DNA from 3 places in the Halalkalibacter oceani genome. Region 1 is predicted to be linked to each of the others. Evidence: riboswitches for the same ligand, from Rfam matches in the RefSeq annotation. Region 1 holds a riboswitch; each other region holds the start of a gene.

What was found. A riboswitch is a leader RNA that binds a small molecule or an ion and turns the genes downstream of it on or off. The one in region 1 is predicted to bind thiamine pyrophosphate.
Region 2: linked by a shared signal. The riboswitch ahead of thiC (phosphomethylpyrimidine synthase ThiC) and the one ahead of ABMB67_RS04185 (ABC transporter ATP-binding protein) in region 1 are both predicted to bind thiamine pyrophosphate.
Region 3: linked by a shared signal. The riboswitch ahead of ABMB67_RS03230 (acetylornithine deacetylase) and the one ahead of ABMB67_RS04185 (ABC transporter ATP-binding protein) in region 1 are both predicted to bind thiamine pyrophosphate.

The regions. Positions count from the first base shown of each region.
Region 1 is NZ_JBEPKD010000002.1:144,200-151,601, reverse strand. Features, by position in the region: gene ABMB67_RS04235 (ABC transporter substrate-binding protein) at 1-62, shown strand, start outside; gene ABMB67_RS04230 (DUF1189 domain-containing protein) at 84-860, opposite strand; gene ABMB67_RS04225 (Na/Pi cotransporter family protein) at 1,096-2,721, shown strand; tRNA gene ABMB67_RS04220 (tRNA-Asn) at 3,289-3,363, shown strand; tRNA gene ABMB67_RS04215 (tRNA-Met) at 3,368-3,441, shown strand; tRNA gene ABMB67_RS04210 (tRNA-His) at 3,473-3,548, shown strand; tRNA gene ABMB67_RS04205 (tRNA-Ile) at 3,554-3,630, shown strand; tRNA gene ABMB67_RS04200 (tRNA-Ser) at 3,644-3,736, shown strand; gene ABMB67_RS04195 (hypothetical protein) at 3,842-4,414, shown strand; gene ABMB67_RS04190 (ABC transporter permease) at 4,452-5,204, opposite strand; gene ABMB67_RS04185 (ABC transporter ATP-binding protein) at 5,201-5,977, opposite strand; TPP riboswitch at 6,067-6,168, opposite strand; gene ABMB67_RS04180 (undecaprenyl-diphosphate phosphatase) at 6,227-7,036, opposite strand; gene ABMB67_RS04175 (superoxide dismutase) at 7,273-7,402, shown strand, end outside.
Region 2 is NZ_JBEPKD010000004.1:188,551-195,952, forward strand. Features, by position in the region: gene ABMB67_RS07415 (BglG family transcription antiterminator) at 1-678, shown strand, start outside; gene ABMB67_RS07420 (PTS sugar transporter subunit IIB) at 692-958, shown strand; gene ulaA (PTS ascorbate transporter subunit IIC) at 1,061-2,323, shown strand; gene ABMB67_RS07430 (nitroreductase family protein) at 2,426-2,980, opposite strand; gene thiC (phosphomethylpyrimidine synthase ThiC) at 3,167-4,951, opposite strand; TPP riboswitch at 5,125-5,239, opposite strand; gene ABMB67_RS07440 (MFS transporter) at 5,304-6,503, opposite strand; gene ABMB67_RS07445 (aldehyde dehydrogenase family protein) at 6,676-7,402, opposite strand, start outside.
Region 3 is NZ_JBEPKD010000001.1:642,957-650,358, reverse strand. Features, by position in the region: gene ABMB67_RS03250 (LLM class flavin-dependent oxidoreductase) at 1-128, shown strand, start outside; gene ABMB67_RS03245 (SDR family NAD(P)-dependent oxidoreductase) at 322-1,086, shown strand; gene ABMB67_RS03240 (mandelate racemase/muconate lactonizing enzyme family protein) at 1,380-2,483, shown strand; gene ABMB67_RS03235 (FUSC family protein) at 2,653-3,738, shown strand; TPP riboswitch at 3,818-3,923, shown strand; gene ABMB67_RS03230 (acetylornithine deacetylase) at 4,021-5,292, shown strand; gene ABMB67_RS03225 (ABC transporter substrate-binding protein) at 5,314-6,354, shown strand; gene ABMB67_RS03220 (PQQ-dependent sugar dehydrogenase) at 6,570-7,402, shown strand, end outside.

The DNA.
Region 1 (7,402 bases):
ATTCCGCACTCGGACAGGACATGGCATTGGATGATGCGGAGAAGCTCTTTACGGAGCAATAACATTATCTTGGGAAGCGAGCGCTAAGGAGCGACTCGCTTCTTTTGTTTTGGCAGCGGAATTGATTTCATTGCCAGCAATAAATAGACAAAAGTCGCTAGTACAAAAGCAGTGAATGGAACTTTCCATAAAAATGTGTCGATCCAAAATAGCACAATTGCCGGATACGTGAAAGCATGAGCGGTCATCAGCCATAAGTGACGGTAAGTAAGAAAACGCTGCTTTTGACGAAAGGCCAGGCCGATGAAAGCGAGGGCCGTAATGCCGAGAAAGGCTGTTCCTGCTAATGCCGCATACATCAGGATGCTCACGACTCCGAGCAAAATTGGCAAAAAGCCGGCCAGGTCATCAATCCGAGCTTTGAGCTGATCACCAGAGAGCTGCTGGCCGCCAAGAAGAAGATAAGGGACTGTTTGGAGATGACCTTCGTCGATCATAATCAGTTCCTGTTTTTGCAGGACGACCCCATTGTGAAGTGCCGGCAATTCCTCCTTTGGATAGGTGAGATTTGGATCAATCACAAAAAGATAATCATTTGTATGTTCAGCGATATAGACTTCTTCATGTTCCATGCTTAATTCCCCGTTAACAAGCTGGAAATCGGGAAGATCGGCTTGTAACGTCTCTTGCAGATGTTCAACATTAGCGACTGCGCTTATCATTGTCGAAAGGACAAATGGAAAGCTGGCCAAAAGCATGACAAAAAGAACATGCCAAATTGTCGAAGTAATAGGGCGGAGCCGGCTATAGGCGACTACCTTCCGATCATAACATTTTGTAAACCATTTCCAGAAACTCATGACTGCCTCCTTTTTCCCTTCCCTATTTTAACGAATGTCGCTAGAAAATACTATGAGTATGATCCATGTATTTCAGGGAAGAATCACTAAAAGAAAGAGCGTATATGAAAAAATACGAAATACATATTTACAAACCGTTCATAAATGAATAATAATAGACAGGGTGTCGATGTTGAGCTTTGTCGAATTTGACAAAAGTTTACGATGACTTATGAAAATGAAGGGATGAGGATTTGTGGATTTACAATCACTCTTGTTCATGTTTTTTGGGGGTCTGGGGATTTTCCTGTTCGGAATTAAATTCATGGGGGATGGATTACAGAAGGTTGCCGGGGAGCGCCTGCGGGATCTTCTCGATAAATTTACGACCAACCCGTTAATGGGGGTGATAGCTGGTCTGTTTGTAACGGTGCTTTTGCAAACGAGTTCCGGCACAACCGTATTAACAATTGGATTAGTAAATGCCGGCTTTATGACATTAAAGCAGGCGATCGGTGTCATTATGGGAGCGAATATCGGAACGACGGTAACAGCGTTTATTATCGGGATCGATATATCTGCCTATTCTTTACCGATTATTGCCCTCGGAGCTGCCTTGATTTTCTTTTTGAAAAATAAGAAATTCAACAATTATGGACAAGTTATTTTTGGCTTCGGTGCTCTTTTTTATGGACTAGAGCTAATGGGAGAAGGAATGAAACCATTACGTGAACTTGAAGCCTTTACAGAATTAACACTTAGCATGAGTGAAACGCCTTTGCTTGGGGTGCTGATTGGTACGGTATTTACCGTGCTCGTGCAAAGTTCCAGTGCGGCGATTGCGCTTTTACAGCAGCTTTATGAGCAAGGGGCTATGGGACTTGACTCAGCACTGCCGGTGTTGTTCGGTGACAACATCGGGACGACGATCACAGCGGTGCTGGCGGCGATTGGAGCCTCAATTGCGGCAAAGCGTGCAGCGTTGACCCATGTCATTTTCAACTTGATTGGGACCGTGCTCGTTCTGATTGTTTTTCCACTCTTTTTGAATTTGATCGAGTTTTTGGCGGTACAGATAAACTTGAATCGGCCAATGACGATTGCGTTTGCTCACGGGATCTTCAACGTTTCGAATACGCTGATTCAGCTGCCGTTCATTGCGGTGCTGGCGGCCATTGTAACCAAACTCGTCCCTGGTGAGGAATACAGCATTGAATATAAGACAAAGCATTTAGATCCACGATTTATCGGCAGTTCGCCGGCAATCGCGCTTGGACAGGCGAAGCAGGAAGTATTACGAATGGCTGATTTCTCGGAAAAAGGGCTTTTTGAGGTCAGTCAATATCTTCGTAACGGCACGAAGCGCCATGCTGAAATGGCCGTGCAGTTTGAAGAGGCGATTAATAATTTAGATCGCAAAATTACAGACTATTTGATTTTAATTTCGTCGCGTTCGTTGTCAGGGCCGGATTCAAAAATGCACTCGATGCTGATGGATACGGTTCGAGATATTGAAAGAATCGGCGACCATATCGAAAACATTGTTGAATTGAAGGATTATCAAAAAGCGAACAAGGTTAATTTATCGGAGACCGCGATGTCCGATTTGCAAGAGATGTTTGATTTAACGATTTCCACTTTAAAAGAAGCTGTTCTCTCCCTGGATAAAGTCGATGGCGACATGGCGCGTTCCGTGATCGAGAAAGAAGAAATGATTGACCGGATGGAACGAAAGCTGAGAAAGCAGCATATTCAGCGCGTCAACGAAGGCCAATGCTCCGGTTCTGCCGGCATCGTCTTTGTCGACATTGTCAGCAATTTGGAAAGAATTGGTGACCATGCTGTTAATATTGCGGAAGCGGTCATTAGCGAAGACCATTGATTTTATAAAAGAAAGTTAAGATTAGAGAAAAGCCCATGCCGAATTCATTTCGGCATGGGCTTTTAAAACGAGGAACAGGCTTGCTGCCCCCCTAGTCCTAAGCCCCCGCTATTAACAGAAAATGGCTTGTCTAATAGAGCTAAATATGATAAGTTGGGAAAGCAGTGCTTGCTTAGTGGCTGAGGGAAAGTATATATTGACACGAAGGTGAAGAAATGTTATTATCATTCTTGTCTTTAGCGATTTATGGGGTTGCTGCAAGTGAACGAATAAAGAATTTCATTGAATATTCCATAGTAGCTCAGTGACGAGGACAGTCATCGTCGAACAAGCAACGAGTTGACTCGACGCAGCCGGCAACGGAGCGAAGCTAGTAAGAGGAAGAGCCAGGTACCACAAGCGTACGAATGAACAACTTCAATGATATTCCACAGTAGCTCAGTGACGAGGCCAGTCATCGTCGAACAAGCAACGAGTTGACTCGACGCAGCCGGCAACGGAGCGAAGCTAGTAAGAGGAAGAGCCAGGTACCACAAGCGTACGAATGAAACAAACAACAATGAATATTCCACAGTAGCTCAGTGGTAGAGCAATCGGCTGTTAACCGATCGGTCGTAGGTTCGAGTCCTACCTGTGGAGCCAATATGGCGGTGTAGCTCAGCTGGCTAGAGCGTACGGTTCATACCCGTGAGGTCGTGGGTTCGATTCCCTCCGCCGCTATCTTTTTTTACATATTCGTGGCAATCTTGTGGCGGTTGTGGCGAAGTGGTTAACGCATCGGATTGTGGTTCCGACATTCGTGGGTTCGATTCCCATCAGCCGCCCCATGTAAGGACCCTTAGCTCAGTTGGTCAGAGCAGTCGGCTCATAACCGATCGGTCGTAGGTTCGAGTCCTACAGGGTCCACCAACTGTCATTTGATGGAGGAATACCCAAGTCCGGCTGAAGGGATCGGTCTTGAAAACCGACAGGCGGGTTAAACCGCGCGGGGGTTCGAATCCCTCTTCCTCCGCCATATAACGAAATTCACACTACCAGGCATGGTAGTGTTTTTTGTGTTACAGTGGTATTAGGAAAATAAAGGGACTGATCCGGAGAAAACGAATCAGGGGGAAGACGCATGGAAAAAGGGGTTATCAGTGTTGTGATGGCATGTAGTCTGGTGCTATTAGCTGGATGCATGTATGGTGAGGGCGAGAGGGAAACTCTAGAGGAGGGTGATAGCGGCTATCAGATTGACAGCTACCAAACGGATGTAAAAACAGCGGTAACACTCGCCTTGGATCAATTTGCTGAGCTTTCTTCATCCAAAAGTATTGAGGTGTTATATGAGTATAAGCCAATTCATGAAGAAAAAATGCTATTCCGATCGCTGATTAATAATCACTTATTCGGTACGAACCGTCCAACGGCTGAAATAATCAAAGCAAGAAATGAACGGAAGCGGGAGTTTGAAAAACTGCTAGCGGAAGCACAGGATGAATACGACATAACTGTTACGGAAGAAGAGGTCACGGCTTATATTGAAGAGATGGTTGACCCTCATTATTTTGAAGAGCAGGAGGAATATGCGGCAGCATTAGGGATTACCGTTACTGAATTAAATCATCAATTTGACCGTGATTTATATTATTTTGATGTCTTAGCAGATAAGCTGTTATTTGCCCGGGCAGCGGCAGGCCAATTCGAGTGAAAACGAAAAATGAGTTAGCCAAAAGTATTCGGCTAACTCATTTCGTCCGCCGCCATTTTAGCAGCGAAGCTTCCAGCAGGCGGATCAGCAGAAAGAGCGCGATGCCGATCAGCGACAGCCAGACAATCGGGGCAAACACACCGGCACCGTCAAATTGCGTCATCATTCTCCGGCTGAAATAGCCTAAGCCAGCTTGGGCGCCGAGCCATTCACCGATCGCCGCGCCAATCACGCTCAGCGTCACGGCGACCTTCATGCCTGAGAGGAAAGAAGGGAGAGCGGATGGCACCTCGACCTTGCAAAATAGCTGCCATTTGCTCGCTCCCATCGTTTTCATCAACTCAAGATAGTCTTTCTTCGTCGTACGAAAGCCATCGAACGTGCTGACGGTAATTGGAAAGAAGGTAATCAACACGGTGACGACGACCTTGCTCGTTAGCCCGTAGCCGAACCAAAGGACGAACAATGGAGCCAGGGCGATAATCGGAATTGTTTGAGAAGCGATTAAAACCGGATAAAAAGCCCGTTCGACGAGCGGCAGCTTGTACATCGCAATCGCAAGCACGACGCCGAGCACGAAGGAAATGGAAAGCCCTGTTACAATAATCGCGAGCGTGGCCGGCAAATGAGTAAAAAGCAGCGCTTCATTCAGCTCAACCATTTTCGCCAGTACTTGTGTCGGTGCCGGAAAAAGAAACGGCTGCCCGACTGCGATGGCGCTTATTTGCCAGACAAGCAGCAGCACACAAAGCAAAAGCCATGGATAGAGCCAATTGGTGATCCGTTTCATGACGGCGTCACCTCCTTCGTAAGATGACGAAGAATCTCTCTTTTTAAGGAAGCCCCCTCGGCTTCTAGAAGCTGCTCATGTGAACGCGGCCGGGAAAAAGGGACGGTGAAAAGGGTATAGTTCGATAATGGAGAGCCTGAAAAGACAGCGATCCGATCCGATAAATAGAGCGCTTCATCGACATCATGACTAATAAAGAGCAGCGTCGGCCGCTCTGTCGCCTCTTCCCATTGTCTGAGCAGCCAGGACTGCATCGACAGACGGGTCATCGCATCAAGCGAGCTGAATGGCTCATCAAGTAAGAGCAGTCTTTCACCGGAAAGCGTTGCCCGCAGGAAATTGGCCCGTTGCCGCATCCCGCCCGAGAGCTGATGAGGGTAGGACTGCTCTGTTCCGGCAAGGCCAAACGTCTTCATTCGTTCCCTTGCCCGCTCATAGCGCTCTTTCCGCCCGATTCCTTGTAGTTCGAGCGGGAGAGCCACATTATCCAAAATGGTACGCCATTCAAATAAAAGATCCTGCTGCGGCATGTAGCCAATCTCACGCCGGGCTGAGCCTTCCTGCAACAGCTCAATCGAGCCGGAAGTTGGCTCGGCCAGTCCGGTAATCAATTTGAACAGCGTGCTTTTCCCCGTTCCGCTTGGGGCCATAACAGTGAGGATTTCCCCGCTGTCAATCGATAAAGTTAACTGTTTGATGACAGGAGCCAAATCGTCGGAATAGTGAAAGGTCAGCTCCTTCAAACGCAATAGTTCCTGTGAAACCTTGGTCATGGAATGTGTCTCCGAATTTACGCCGCAAAAGAAAAAACGCCACCATTCGGCAGAAAGGTGGCGCCATGACAGGTTACGATCCTCATCATTTGTCAGAACAGCCACTTTCCTCCGCTAGCATTACCTAGGTCAGGTCAAGTAAGGGTTGAGGTGGAACCTCTCTCAGCTACAAAGCGCCCCTAGTGGTGTTTTCGATTCAATTGCTTTTGGTTTACGATAGCATACTCTCCAAGTAAGATCAATGATTTCCTATGCGAGAAAAATCCATGAAAACAGGCCGAGACCGATACAATAGCAGGCGAAGTATGTTAATTTGCTGTTCTGTACCATCGCAATCAGCCATTTAATGCTGAGTAAGGCAAAGAAAAATGCTGAAAGAAAGGCAAGCATCAAGGAAGGCCATTGATCGCTGTACGATCCTTGAGCGAGCTCCGGCAGCTTAATGATACTGATTCCGAGAATAATCGGAATCGAGAGAAGAAAAGAATAGCGGAGGGCGACCTCCTTGCTGAGTCCGCACCAAAGAGCGGCAATTAATGTGCTGCCGGAACGGGAGATGCCGGGGATGACGGCGAGGGCTTGCCCGAGACCGATCAGAACGCCATCCCGCCAGGTCAGCTCCTTTCGCATGCCTCTGTCGACACCATGCTCAATCAGTACGAGAAAAATCCCGGTAATAATCAAAGAGGCGCCAATCAAGGCAATTGTCGTCAGCTGCTCACCAAGAACATACTCAAGCCCTTTTCCTGCGCCCATCGTGACAAAGGTCGACAGGAGCAACAAGCAGCCGAAACGGTAATGGTTGTAATGTTTCTGCTGTTTATTTGTGAGATAGAGGATAAAGTCCTTTACAATCCGCAGCAGGTCACGCGAAAAATAAAGAATGACCGCCAGCAGGGAGGCGGCATGTAAAAAAACTTCAAGCACAAGCTCGGTGTCAGCCTGCGTCTCAAAAGCGAAAATCTGCCTGGCAAGCAGCAGATGAGCAGTACTGGAAATCGGCAAAAATTCAGAAATTCCCTGGATAAAGCCAATAAGCAATGCTTCCCACCAGTTCATTTTGTCCCTCCTTTGATGGTTTGTACATATGTATGGAAAAAAAGGAATCAATATGCCGAAGAAGAGGTTTGAATAGCGGGTAGGAAGGGTACATTAAATTTTGGAGCCCGACGTAAAAAAGAACAAGCTTCTTTATTGCAACCTCGAGTAAATTTTGGTAATGTAGGTATTGGCGGACTTACTAAACATTTCTGTTGGTAAAGTCGCTGGCAATTCAAATTAGGAGGAGATTGAAGATGGCATACGAATTACCGCAATTACCTTACGCAGCAAACGCACTAGAACCTCATATTGACGAGCAAACAATGAATATTCACCATGGTAAACATCACAACACGTATGTGACAAAGCTGAATGCAGCTCTTG
Region 2 (7,402 bases), on a different contig from region 1:
GTAGCGGTGTTTGTCGTCAATCCGATTTTAAGTCATGCGGAGAAAGCGTCCTTGCTGAAGCAGTTCCAGACGGGAGAGACCGTTCCGGGACAGATAAATCCCGAAGCCATTTTGAGCATTGTTGAGAAACACGCTCATATTACTAATGGAGACAAACTTCTGCAAGAGCTAAAGACCTTTTTACAAAACAACAAGGAAATGAAAAATGAGGTGGATCAAAGGCCGATGCTAAATGAAATACTCACCAAAGATAAAATCCAATTTGCCGAATCGGCAAACAGCTGGCAGGAGGCTTTGCAAATGGCCGCCGCGCCGCTGCTGGCCGACCAGTCAATCAGCCAGGGATATATTGATACGATGATTGAAAATGTTCATCAAATGGGGCCTTATATTGTGATCGCTCCGGGGATTGCTCTCCCTCATGCCCGTCCTGAAGCCGGCGTCAATAAGCTTGGCATGAGCTTCCTGCAATTACGTCAGAGCTGCTCTTTTTCAGAGAAGGCGGAGCATCAAGTATCATTGCTGTTTGTCCTGGCGGCGATCGACAATGATACTCATTTGACAGCTTTATCGCAATTATCAAAGATGCTGTCGGACCGCGACAACATCGAGAAGCTTCAAACGGCTCAGTCGGCCGACGAAGTTTTACCGATTATTAATCAATACTCACATATATAAGGAGGAAGAAAAGATGAAAAAGATTTTAGTTGTTTGCGGAAACGGATTAGGAAGCAGCTTTATTGTCGAAATGAATGTCAAAAATGTATTAAGTGAGTTAGGTGTCGAAGCAGAGGTGTCTCATACTGACCTGACAACAGCCAAATCAGAACAGGCCGATCTTTATCTTGGCTCAAAGGATTTAATTTCTAACTTGGATGATGGCACGAGAACGATCATCGGCTTAACGAACATCCTTGATCAGGAAGAATTAAAAGCCGCTCTGCAATCTCATCTGTAAGTTCCGCGAAAGGCTGAAGAGGAGTGGAATTCTCCTCTTCAGACAAAACCGGATGAAAATAAAAAAACAAATAAAAATGGCATTAATAAGGGAGGGTTTAGAGTGTTTGATCTTATAATGAATGATATATTAGGTACGCCCGCGATCCTGGTCGGTTTATTCGCCCTGTTAGGTCTTTTATTGCAAAAGAAGGCGATTGCGGATGTCATTTCCGGAACATTAAAAACCGTCATGGGCTTTTTAATCCTTAATGGAGGCGCCACCATATTAGTCGGATCACTTGACATTTTCGGGCAGATGTTTGAAAAAGCGTTCCACATCCAGGGAGTCATCCCGAATAATGAAGCGATTGTCGCGATTGCCCAGCAAACCTTCGGCAGGGAAACAGCAATGATCATGCTGTTTGGGATGCTGATGAACATCGTCATCGCCCGCTTTACACCATTTAAATATATTTTCCTGACTGGTCATCATACATTATTTATGGCTTGCTTAATTTCAGCGGTGTTTGCGACTGGCGGAGTCACCGGTTTGCCGCTTATCATTATCGGCTCCATTATCCTTGGTCTGTTAATGGTGTTCCTGCCTGCTATGATTCAGCCGTATGTGAGAGAAATCACAGGTAATGACAACATCGCCGTCGGTCATTTCGGCTCATTCGGCTATTTCACCGCGGGCTTTATCGGCAAAAGAATCGGAGACAAAGCGAAATCAACAGAGGATATTAAAGTACCGAAATCACTCGGTTTCCTGCGTGACACTTCCGTGGCGATGTCGCTGACGATGGCGATCCTGTTTTTAATCGTCGCTCCAATCGCCGGAAAAGGCTATATCGAGACCGAATTAAGTGACGGGGTTAACTTCCTTGTCTTCTCTCTTATTCAGGCGATCACCTTTGCCGCCGGGGTCTATGTTGTCCTCGCCGGGGTGCGGATGCTGATTGCTGAAATTGTTCCGGCGTTTAAAGGGATTGCTGACAAAGTCGTCAAAGACGCGAAACCGGCTCTCGATTGTCCAGCCGTCTTCCCGTTCGCACCAAATGCGGTTATTATCGGCTTCCTGTTCAGCTTCCTTGCCGGCTTGATTTCGATGTTTTTGCTGCCGCTGTTCGGCCTTAAAATCATCGTACCCGGCCTGATTCCTCACTTCTTCACCGGCGCGGCTGCCGGGGTTTTCGGGAATGCGACCGGCGGGAGACGCGGCGCGATGATCGGCGCGTTTGCCAACGGCCTGCTGATCTCCTTCTTACCGGCGCTTCTCCTGCCGGTTCTCGGATCGCTCGGCTTTGAAGGCACAACCTTCGGCGACTCGGATTTCGGGATTGTCGGGATTCTCTTGAGCTTCCTGATTCAGCTCTTTTCTTAGAAGGGGCGCGCGAAGCCGACGCTCTTCCGCGAATATAAAAAACGCTGTTTCCCTGTGAGGGGAGCAGCGTTTTTTTTTCAGATGACAAGCCGTTCTAAAAGCCTATTCACGCTCTCCTTCATAAACCGTCAGCTTCTCTTCGATTGCCGTCCGCGCTCTTGCTTTCGGAATTTCATTGAAATACCCGAGATGCAAAAAGCCGGCAATTTTTTCTCCGGGCTGTACCCCTAATAGCTGCCGAACCTTCGGGTCATAAATATGAGGGTTCGTTTTCCAGACAACGCCGAGCTGACGTTCCCAGGCAAGCAGCTGAAAGTTCTGAATCAGGGCGCCGATCGCGCCGAAATTTTCGTCCCATTGCTTTTGTCTTGGATCTTCCTCCATGATGACGATTAAAAAAGCCGCCGGACTGCTGAAATAAGCCCGTCTGTTTTCTTGCATCTCAGCCGGAAATGTTTTCACCAGCTTTTCCACAAACTCCGCCTTCTCCTCTGTCGGCACATAAATGAAGCGCCACGGCTCCCGTAATCCATGATTTGGCGCCCAAACAGCATCCCGTAAAAGCTCCTTAACAAGCTCTGTCGGCACGGCTTGATCTGTGTATCCATTTTTGATCGAACGTCGTTCGCGAATCAGTTTCGCTAAATCGGTACTCATGCTCAAACCACCTTATTAATTAATATAATGATAATCATTATCACTCAACTATTTCATTTTAATTGATTCTATTTTCATTGTCCACGTCTTATCCCTTTTTTCTTTATAGATAAAAAAAGTCCCATCCATACTGGCAAAAAAAGCTGCCTTCACCAGTTCTATGCACCGGTAAAGACAGCCTCCAATTTATTGATAGACACTTCCGCTCGACCGCTTAAACTCTTCGGCCTTTTCCTTCATCCCTTGCTCAATCGCTTCTTTCGTATCAAGCTTGTTCTCCTTCGCATATTCGCGAATGTCCTGAGAGATCCGCATGCTGCAAAATTTCGGCCCGCACATCGAGCAGAAATGAGCTGTCTTCGCCCCTTCGGCAGGCAAGGTTTCATCATGAAACTCCAGCGCTCGTTCGGGATCAAGTGCCAAATGAAATTGATCGCGCCAGCGGAATTCAAAGCGGGCTTTTGATAGCGCGTCATCCCTTTTCTGTGCCCCCGGATGGCCCTTCGCCAAGTCCGCGGCATGGGCAGCAATCTTATAGGTGATTACCCCTTCGCGGACGTCATCGCGATTCGGCAGGCCGAGATGCTCCTTTGGCGTTATATAGCAAAGCATCGCAGTTCCGTACCAGCCAATCATCGCCGCGCCAATTGCCGATGTAATATGGTCATAGCCCGGCGCGATGTCGGTTGTCAGCGGGCCAAGCGTGTAAAAAGGCGCCTCCTGACACACTTCCAGCTGCTTCTCCATATTTTCTTTTATTAAATGCATCGGCACATGCCCCGGTCCTTCGACCATCACTTGAACATCGTGCTCCCAGGCGATTTTCGTTAATTCTCCCAACGTTTCTAATTCAGCAAACTGCGCCTCATCATTTGCATCGGCGATTGCCCCCGGACGCAAGCCGTCTCCCAATGAGAACGCAATGTCATAGGTCTTCATAATTTCGCAGATTTCTTCAAAATGAGTATACAGGAAATTCTCCTGATGATGGTAGAGGCACCATTGGGCCATGATTGAGCCTCCACGCGAGACGATTCCCGTTAAGCGCTTCGCTGTTAACGGCACGTAGCGTAAAAGGACGCCAGCATGAATCGTGAAATAATCGACTCCCTGCTCCGCCTGCTCGATCAATGTATCGCGGTATACCTCCCATGTGAGATCTTCAGCGACTCCTTTCACTTTTTCCAGCGCCTGATAAATCGGCACTGTCCCGACCGGAACCGCCGAGTTGCGAATGATCCATTCCCGGGTCGTATGAATGTTTTTTCCTGTAGAAAGATCCATAATCGTATCGGCCCCCCAACGGGTCGCCCAGGTCATTTTTTCAACCTCTTGCTCAATCGAAGAAGAAACAGCGGAGTTGCCGATATTCGCGTTAATTTTCACATGAAAGTTTCGTCCGATGATCATCGGCTCCGTTTCGGGGTGGTTGATATTAGCTGGGATAATCGCCCTCCCCCTTGCCACTTCCTCTCGGACAAATTCCGGCTTCAGATTCTCCCTGATCGCGATAAACTCCATTTCAGGTGTAATGATTCCCTTTTTCGCGTAGTGCAGCTGGGTGACATTTTGTCCTTTTTTCGCGCGTAACGGCTTCCGCTTTAAACCTGGAAAGACGCGGTGATTCGCTCTTGGATCATCCTTGTCCTGATAGCCGTTATCCTCCGGCTTGATTTCACGCCCTTCATATTCCTCCACATCGCCACGCTCTTCAATCCACCCTCGTCTAATCGCCGGAAGCCCCTTTTCCATATTCACTGTATAATCCGGATCGGTATACGGCCCACTCGTATCATAAACACGGAGAGGAGGGTTCTCTTCTTCCCCAAAGCTGCCCGTTGTCGGACTCAGTTCAATCTCCCTCATCGGTACGTTAAGATCGGGCCTGGAGCCATTGACATACACCTTCTTACTCCCGGCAAAGCTGGACATAATGGACATGTTTTTTTCGTTTAATGAAGATGTCGACATAAAAAAAATCTCTCCTTTACATTTTAAGTGTGAAAGGACGAGATCTGGCACAACGGCGTGAAGGCTGTGCATTGCCTTCTTCGCGTGACATCGTCAGACTGACGCTGCCTATCTAAAAAGCCGGATCCATCACGTAAACGAATGGACCCGGCTCATGCAAACAGATGTATGTGCTGTTATTATGCTAACTTCCCCACGCTGGTATGAGCCAGATCAGGTCCCAAGGGTCAAGAAACTTCAACGTGTTTCTTTCTCAGCCCACCTCATTGGACTCCCCCAGTTATTGCTTATTCAATTTACCCTCAGTATACAGAAGTCCCGCTCAAATGAAAAGAAAAATTTTACTATTTGTTCAAGTACCAGAAAAAGCAGCTTTTTCCCGGCGGGCTTTTCTTCCATGAAAGAAATAATAGAGCCCCGTTGATAATAGGACAAGGACTGAGCAGGCCAGATAAATATCGGCATATTCTAAATATGTCGCCATAATACCTAATAGAAATGAACCGATGGCGAACCCGGAATCAAACAATACAAAAAACGTTGCTGTGGCAACCCCTGCCCGTTCAGGCGGTGAAGCTTGAATGGCGATTGCCTGAAAGCTTGAAAACAACGTACCAAATCCAAGCCCAATCAGCCCTCCGGCGAGCAAGAGCATCCATCCTGATCCCACTTGGCTCAAAACCAAAACGCCGACAGCAAATACGATGATGCATGGATAAATCACTTTATTTTCTCCATACAGATCAAACCAGCGTCCTGTAAATGGTCTGGAAATTAACAGAAAGGTTGCGTAGACGACAAAGAAAAAGCTCGAAGCCTGAATCAGATTCAGCTCTTCGGCATAAACCGAGATAAACGAAAGGACGCCTGAATAAACAAATGCCAGAACAAAAGCAACAATCGCAATCGGGAACGTTCTTTTTTCAAAAAATTGAGCGAGACTAACCCGCTGTTTGACCGCGGCCACTTCTGCGGAAGCCGCGCTTTTATCCGCTACGTTGACAAGCAATGCACAGATGAGGGCAAGACAAGAAAAAACGGCGCATAATACCATTAAAAAAGTGTAGCCCCACGAATGAATAAAAGAAAGACCTAAAAAAGGGCCAATCACCATGGCAAGATTCATGAAAGTCGCATAATAGCCCATTCCTTCTCCACGCCGTTCCCTTGGGATAACGGTGGCGACAATCCCCCCGGTCGCGGTCGTCGCGATGCCAAAGCCGACCCCGTGCAAAATCCGCAGCACCAACAAAAGAAAAATCGTCGAGGCAAAAAAGTATAAAAATGAACCTGCTACAAAAATAAGAGTACCGATTAGTAACGTTTTCTTTTGTCCGACTGATTGCAGCCAATTTCCGGCGAATGGCCGAAAGACAATCGCGGCAATAACGAATAAAGCGGCGTTCAACCCGATCGATTGACCTCCGCCCGCCAGGCTCTCCACAATATAAATCGGCAATGTCACCATCAGCATATAAAAAATTAAAAAGATAAAAAAGCTCGCTAATGAAATACTAATAAAATCCTTCGTCCAAAGCTTTGTTTTCCCCATTCCTTTTCACTTCTTTCCCAATTCTTCTCCAACAAAAAAACAGCCATTAAAAGAGGAATCAAGGGCTGTCTCAAAAGTCCTCAAATTATCACAATCGTTTCGGGCGCTACCCGCATGGAAAAGAGCCCCGCGCTCTCTCCATGCTTGTAAACCGTAACGCTTCGTCCTTTTTTTATTCAGGGATGTATGGCAGCTCACCGTTTTTTGGTATGTTGATAACATGCGTATCCGTATAAGCAAGAAGACCTTCTTTTCCATATTCCCGCCCGATTCCCGACTGCTTCACACCACCGAACGGAAAGCGGACATCCAGCCCTTGTACAGCTGCTGTATTAATCATCGTCGTCCCTGCCTGGATATGCTTCGCCACCTTAATCGCGTGCTCTTCTTCTCCCCAAACTGAACTCGTCAGTCCATAAATACTATCATTTGCCAGCTCAATCGCATGTCTGTCATCATCAAAAGGTAATATCGGGACGGTTGGGCCAAACTGCTCCTCGACCACGATCGGATCATGATAATCCGCCTCCAGCACGACCGTCGGCTGCATGAAATAGCCTTCATTGAACAGCTCTTCATCTACGATCCTGCCCAGCTTGATCACTGTTGCCCCTTTGCTCTCGGCACCATCAATTAAGCTCTGGACATACTCCGCCTGCTTCTTATTGTTCACCGGGCCGATGGTGACTTCTTTATTAAACGGGTCACCTACTCGAATCCATTTATTCGCCGCTTCAATATACTTCTCAACAAAGCGGTCATAAATGGAACGGTGAACGTAGATTCGTTTGGCGATCATACATATTTGCCCCGCCGTTAAAAAGTTGGAAATCACAATGCGCCGCATTGCTCTCTCATCCTCAACATCGAAGTCCTCTAAAACAACCGCCGCATCATTT
Region 3 (7,402 bases), on a different contig from region 1:
TAAGAGACAGGCTGTATGGACTGACGGAGCTTTACGAAACTGAGGAAGTGATGATCAATACGATTACTTACAGGCTCGAGGATCGGCTGAAGTCCTATCAGCTAATTGCCGAAGCGTTAAAAATATAGTGGGTGACGTGCCAAAAGGAAGCGGGACCTTTTGGCACGTCTGAAGAAATGCGAAAATTGCCACATCTTCATTGACGAACGACGAGGATGAATTTATAATTAGGAATCATTTCCAATCTATTTTTCGCAAAAATGATAGCGCTTTCTTAGGTTGGGAGTGAGGGAGGTTCATACATAAAAGGAGCTGAAGAAAATGATCACAATTAATCTTGAAAATCAGGTTGCGCTTGTTACGGGAGCAGGGACGGGAATTGGCAAAGCGATTGCCCTGCGTTTAGCGGAAGCGGGAGCAAAGGTTATCGTCAACTATAACAGCAGTAAGGAAGCGGCGGAGGCGGTTGTCGCTGACATCAACGGAAAAGGAGGCACGGCGACCGCCTATCAATGCGATGTAACGGATGAAGCACAGGTAAAGGAGATGATTGCAAAGATTGGCGCTGAATGTGGCGGGATTGATATTTTGATCAATAATGCCGGGTCGCTGATTGAACGCTGTCCGGTAGCCGAGATGTCAACGGAGCTGTGGGAGCGGATCATCAATGTTAATGTGAAGAGCGTTTTCCTTGTCACAAAATACGTGATTCCGCTAATGAAAGAGAAACAGTACGGGCGTATTGTCAATGTATCTTCCGTTGCCGCTCGCAATGGCGGTGGAGGCGGTGCTGTAATGTATGCGACGGCGAAGGGCGCTGTCAGTACATTTACAAAAGGGCTGGCGAAGGAGCTGTGCGATGATGGCATTTTAGTAAACGGCATCGCGCCTGGTGTCATTACAACACCATTCCATGACCGCTTTACAAGTGCCGAAGCGCGTGAGAATTTCAGAAAAGTGATCCCGCTTGGCAGAGAAGGAGACCCGTTGGAGGTCGCCGATGCCGCGCTTTATCTTGTGTCACCATTAAGCTCTTATGTGCTGGGAGAGATGGTTGAAGTGAACGGCGGACAATTAATGGATTAAATCAAATGCTTTTCGTTCAAGCCTGTGATAAAAGGGGGAAATCAACCTTTTTGTCACAGGCTTTTTACACTTTTAAACTGCCAATTAAGTGTGGAATCTCGTTCGTCTTATTAATAAAAATGACCGCGGCATCCGGTTCCGGAGGGGACGCTTTCTCCATAGCATCATAGTAACGGGCACTCGACAAAAAGATGCAAGAAACAGAAGGGTGATTTATGAAAGCGTAATCAAAATGAAATTGACGCTGGAAAACCGTCCATATACAATGAAAGAAAAGAATCGAGGGGATAGCGGTGACATACTTCACGAAAATTGTCGATGTGATCACAGAATATTATCAAGTGCCATTAGCAGAGCCGCTTGGCGATGCGACGCACGGAATTCATACTCATTTCGAGCTTCCGGTCGTCAAAATTAAGCTTGAGGACGGATACGAAGGTGTCGGTTATACATATACAGGTGGCGTTGGCGGACGGGCGATCTGCGCGATGATTGAGCATGATTTACGTCCATTTCTTATCGGTCGGGACGCAAGCTGTGTCGAGAAAATATGGGAAGAAATGAACTGGCATATTCATTACGTTGGCCGGGGCGGAATTGCCTCATTCGCGATTTCCGCAGTTGATATCGCGCTGTGGGACATCCGGGCAAAGTGGGCAGGCATGCCGCTCTATAAGCTGTTGGGGGGACACTCCGACAGCACCAATTGCTACGCCGGGGCGATCGACCTGAATTTCACAAAGGAGCGGCTGTTAGAAAATATAAAAAGCTACTTAAGCCAGGGCTTTACGGCGGTGAAAATAAAATTGGGGCAACCGACATTGGCCGAGGACATCGACAGGGTGGCGGCTGTCCGGGAATTAATCGGACCGGACATTGATTTTATGGTTGATGCGAATATGAAATGGTCCGTTGAGAAAGCGATAAAAGCGACAAAAGAGCTTGCTAAGTATAACCTGCTCTGGCTGGAAGAACCAACGATTCCGGATGATTATGAAGGCTATAAACGAATTTCCCGCGAAGGAGAGCTCGCCATCGCCGCCGGTGAAAATCTTCATACCGTTTATGAGTTTCAGAATATGATCGCGAGAGGGAAGATTGATTTTCCGCAGCCGGATGCGTCGAATATTGGCGGAATTACAGGCTGGTTGAAAGTGGCCAATCTCGCCTATGCTCATAATTTGCCCGTCTGTACCCATGGGATGCAGGAGCTGCATGTCAGCTTAATGGCAGCGATTCCGCACGCTTCCTATATGGAGGTCCACAGCTTCCCGATTGACCAGTATACAACAAGGCCACTCGTGATGAAGGACGGGCGGGCCGTTGCACCTGACATCGCTGGAACAGGGGTGGAATTTAACTGGGAGCTTTTAAAGGATTACCGCCGGACTTTTTAATTGCATCGTTGAAACGGTCGGCTTGCTTTCACAGCTTGGAAGATTCAGCTTCAATTTGGGCTAGTTTGAAGCAAGAGCCTGCTTGCAAATAGTTTGAATTGATTTACAATAGAAACGGAGTCTCTGACTGACTCAATTGTGATGTCATCAAGAAAGACAGTGATCAGTTATGAAGCAACTAAGACGATTTAAGTTTATTGGTGGAAGGTTGATCAAAACCGGAATCGCGGTGTTTGCCGCCGCGAGCCTGTGCCAGCTTTTCGGACTGTCGGCTGTTTTTGCCGTCATCATTGCGATTGTCACCATTGAGCCGACGGTGTCGGCTTCGATAAAAAAAGGAATCGTTCGGCTTCCGGCAGCTCTGATCGGGGCGAGCCTGGCGATGACCTTTGTCTATTTTTTCGGCTATAGCCCGGTTACCTATACGTTGGCAACGGTCAGCACGATTTTTGTTTGCCATAAATTAAGGCTGCAGGCCGGTACGTTGATTGCGACTGTAACAGCGATCGCAATGATTCCGATTACTCAGGATCATTACTTGCTTGCCTTTTTTGAGCGGGCGGGGACGACGACGATTGGGTTGACGGTGTCGACGCTCGTTAATTTTCTCATTCTGCCGGCGAATTATATTACAGAAATTAAAGTACGCAATGACAAACTGTTTGATGAAACAGCTAAGCTTTTCGAGCTGCGCTGTAAAGAAGTGATTGACAAGCAGCGAAGTTCATCAAAAGACAGTCAGAAGATGCACCGTCAGCTAACAAGTCAATTGGGCAAATCATTTCAGCTATGCCAGTATCAACGCGAAGAATGGAAATTTCATCGTTATAAAACAGGGGAGCTGCGAATTTTTTTTCATGAATATCGCAAGCTGGAACATCTCCAGCAAATTCAGTTTCATCTGGCAAATGTCCTCTCCCTTCCGCTTGGCAATCTGGCTTTTTCGCCGGAAAAAAAGCAGCTTTTGCTGCAGACAATCGACTCAACCGCCGCTATTTTGCGGACGAAGGATCACTATATTCCTGCAGAGCATTATGAGCTGATCGAGCAGCTTGATCAGCATTTTTGGTATTCAAAACATGAAGCGGCCGTCCCTTTGGCAAAGGCTTTTCATCATCATTTTTCTGCGGAGACGATTTTGCTGTATGTGATTCTCTCGATTCATGATGTCTTGGAAGAGCTGGAGCGGATGGCGCGCAAAGCAGAGAAACGAAACAGAGAAGAGCTACAGGCGTTTTCAGCTGAGGACAGCTAGCCGAGCTGTTGGAATTTTCTGATTGCCTTTTTTATTGCGGTGTGGTACAACTACTTGTAGACAAAATAATTATATTGATCATCACTACTAGGGGTGCTTTTGTTAAAAGCTGAGAGAGACGGCTGTCTTAACCCTTATAACCTGATCTAGTTCGTACTAGCGGAGGGAAGAAGTGTGGAACGAGTTCTTTGGACAGAATTGATCTGTTTGTGATAGACGTGAACCACTTCTCTTGTCAGGGGTGGTTTTTTGTTTTGTCTAAATAAGAGAGGAGGGAATGATGTGACGACGATCGCTGAATTGCTTTCGAAAGTAGAGGAGCGGCGGGAGGAACTGATTGAGCTGGCCAAAACGCTCATTTCCTTTGAAACGCCTGCACCACCGGCGCGGAATACGAAAGAGGCGCAGGCTTTTGTTGCTCGTTTTTTGGAAGAACACGGCTTTTCGATTGAGATGTGGGACGTCTATCCAGGCGATCCAAATGTCATCGGCATTCGAAAAGGAACAGAAGCGGAGGCGCATAAGAGCTTAATTGTGAACGGTCATATTGATGTCGCCGAAATCAGCCCGGATGAAAAATGGGAGCTTGATCCGTTCACGCCGTTTGTACGCAACGGACGGTTATATGGCCGGGGTGCGGCGGATATGAAGGGCGGTCTGGCCGGGGCGTTATTCGCGGTCTCGTTGCTTGATCAAGCTGGAATCGCCTTGCCGGGCGACTTGATTTTTCAGTCGGTGATCGGTGAAGAGGTTGGCGAGGCCGGGACACTGGAATGCTGTAAGCGAGGCAGCACGGCGGATTTTGCGGTTGTTGTCGACACGAGCGACCTCCATATTCAAGGGCAGGGCGGCGTAATTACCGGATGGATTACGGTGAAAAGTGAAAAGACCTACCATGATGCGACACGACGGCAAATGATTCATGCCGGCGGCCAGGTTGTTGCCGCGAGTGCAATTGAAAAGATGATGAAGCTCATTAGCGGTTTACAGGAGCTGGAGCGCCATTGGGCGATTACGAAAAGCTATCCCGGCTTCGCGCCAGGCGCAAATACGATTAATCCGGCTGTGATTGAAGGGGGCCGGCATGCCGCTTTTATTGCCGATGAATGCCGGCTCTGGATTACGGTGCATTTCTATCCAGATGAAACGCATGAAGAGGTGGCGCGTGAGATTGAAGAGCATCTGGTAAAGGTCGCAAGCGGCGATGTCTGGCTGCGCGACAATCCGCCGACTTTTTCGTGGGGCGGCAGCTCAATGATTGAAGATCGTGGCGAAATTTTCCCTTCGCTTGAAATTGATCCGGCTGACCCGGGCGTCCGGTTGCTCGCGGCGTCGCATCAAACGGTTATTGGCCGTGAAGCGGAAATCGATGTCAGCCCGACAGTGACCGATGGCGGCTGGCTTGGTGAGGCGGGAATTCCGACTGTTATTTATGGGCCGGGAGATTTGATGAATGCGCACGCTGTTAACGAAAGCGTCGCGGTGGAGCAGCTCGTCGACTACACGAAGGTTTTATTGCAATTTATCTATCAATGGACGCACGAGAAGAAGTAGACAAGGAGTGGAGAGAAAACGATGAAAAAATGGATCATAGCGAGTTTGATGACAGCAAGTATGATGTTGCTGGCAGCGTGCGGAGGAGAGGAGCAGGCGCCAACTGAAGAGGCGGCAGAAGGGCAAAGTCCAGAAGCCGGGCAGGAAGCTGAGCTGGCCAAAATTGATATTATGCTTGACTGGTACCCGAATGCGGTGCACAGCTTCCTCTATGTCGCCCAGGATCAGGGATTCTTTGAGGAGGAAGGACTTGATGTGGAGATTCATTTTCCAACGAACCCGACCGATCCGATCAATTTAGCTGCTGCCGGGCAAATGACGCTTGGCATCACCTACCAGCCGGATGTTGTTGTCGCCCGCGCAACGCAGGACGTTCCGGTCAAGGCTGTGGCGGCGATTGTCCGCTCGCCGCTTAACCATGCTGTCTTTTTGGAGGATAGCAGCATTCAATCACCGAAGGATTTAGAAGGAAAGCAGGTTGGCTATCCGGGCATTCCGTTGAATGAGTCGATTTTAAAAACAATTGTCCAGCACGATGGTGGAAATCCTGATGATGTGCAAATGATTGATGTCGGATTTGAATTAGGGTCATCGATTGTAAGCGGCCAGGTGGATGCCGTGCTGGGGGCGTACATCAATCATGAAGTGCCGGTGCTGCGGCATAATGGCTATGAAACCCGCTATTTTAATCCGGTCGACTACGGAGTGCCAAGCTATTATGAGCTTGTCGTCGTCACGAACGATCAGACTTGGCAGGAGCGTGAGGCGGATATTGCTGCTTTCTGGCGCGCCGCAACAAAAGGGTATCAATATATGACCGAGCAGCCGGAGGAAGCGTTAGCGATTCTCTTCGCAGAACAGGATGAAGCGAATTTTCCTTTAATTGAGGAAGTCGAGCAGGAAAGCCTCGACATTCTTTTACCGAAAATGGCCTCTGACTCAGGCTTCGGCAGCCAGGACGAAGCCGCATGGCAGGAAACGATTGACTGGATGCTCGATTATGAGTTGATTGAACAGGCTCCAGAGCTTGCTGATATCTATGTAAATTTGGCAGAAGAGTGATGCCGGGAGTTTAACGGACCGTGGACAAGCGCCGGGGCAGTTTCAAAAGGGAGATGAACCTTTTGGGAACAGCCTTTCGGGCGCTTTTTTTTCTAAGAGGGCAATCCGATGTTGCTTACGGAGAGGGAACAGTCCTGTGCCTTGTTGCGATAAACCCGTAAAAGACGTTTAACAAGCCTGTTGGCGGTGAATAAGCGTTAATGGAGGTGTTTTGGATGAAATATTTGTTAATAATGGTGCTGATTGCCGTAAGCGTGGCGTGTTCAAGCACCGGACCTGAGGAAAGTGGCAGCGAACCGATGCAAGAGGACGCGGCTGAAGCAAATGGCGGGGAGACTGAGCAGGCAGAAGAGGGTGAGCCGGTTGAAGTGATCGCCGAGCAGCTGGAGGTGCCGTGGGCGATTGCAAAATCAGGAGAGACGATCTTTGTAACCGAGCGTAATGGAAGCATTGTTACGATTGAAGAGGGACAAGAAGAAAGAGCGGATGTCGTGCTTGAGCATGAAGTGCTGGCAGAAGGAGAAGGTGGTCTGCTTGGCTTTGTGCTGTCGCCGGATTATGCCGAGGATGGCCGTGCTTTTGTTTATCATACGTATGAGGAAGATAATGAAATCTTGAATCGAATTGCGGTCATCAGCCAGTCAGAGGATGGACAGTGGATAGAGGAAGAAGAGCTGCTTGCCGGGATTCCAGGCGGAACCATTCACAATGGCGGTCGGCTGGCGCTTGGACCGGATGAAAAGCTGTACGCGACAACAGGGGATGCCGGGATCGAGGAGCTGGCGCAGGAGCGTGAGGCGATGGCGGGAACGATTCTTAGGCTTGAGCTTGATGGAACGGTTCCGGAAGACAATCCATGGGAAGATTCCTATGTCTATTCCTATGGTCACCGCAATCCGCAAGGGCTGGCCTGGGATGGAGCCGGGACGCTTTACAGCAGCGAGCACGGCTCAAACGCGCATGATGAAATCAACCTGATCGAACCGGGCGCCAATTACGGCTGGCCGATCGTCAGAGGTGATGAGACGGAAGAAGGCTTGAGCGCTCC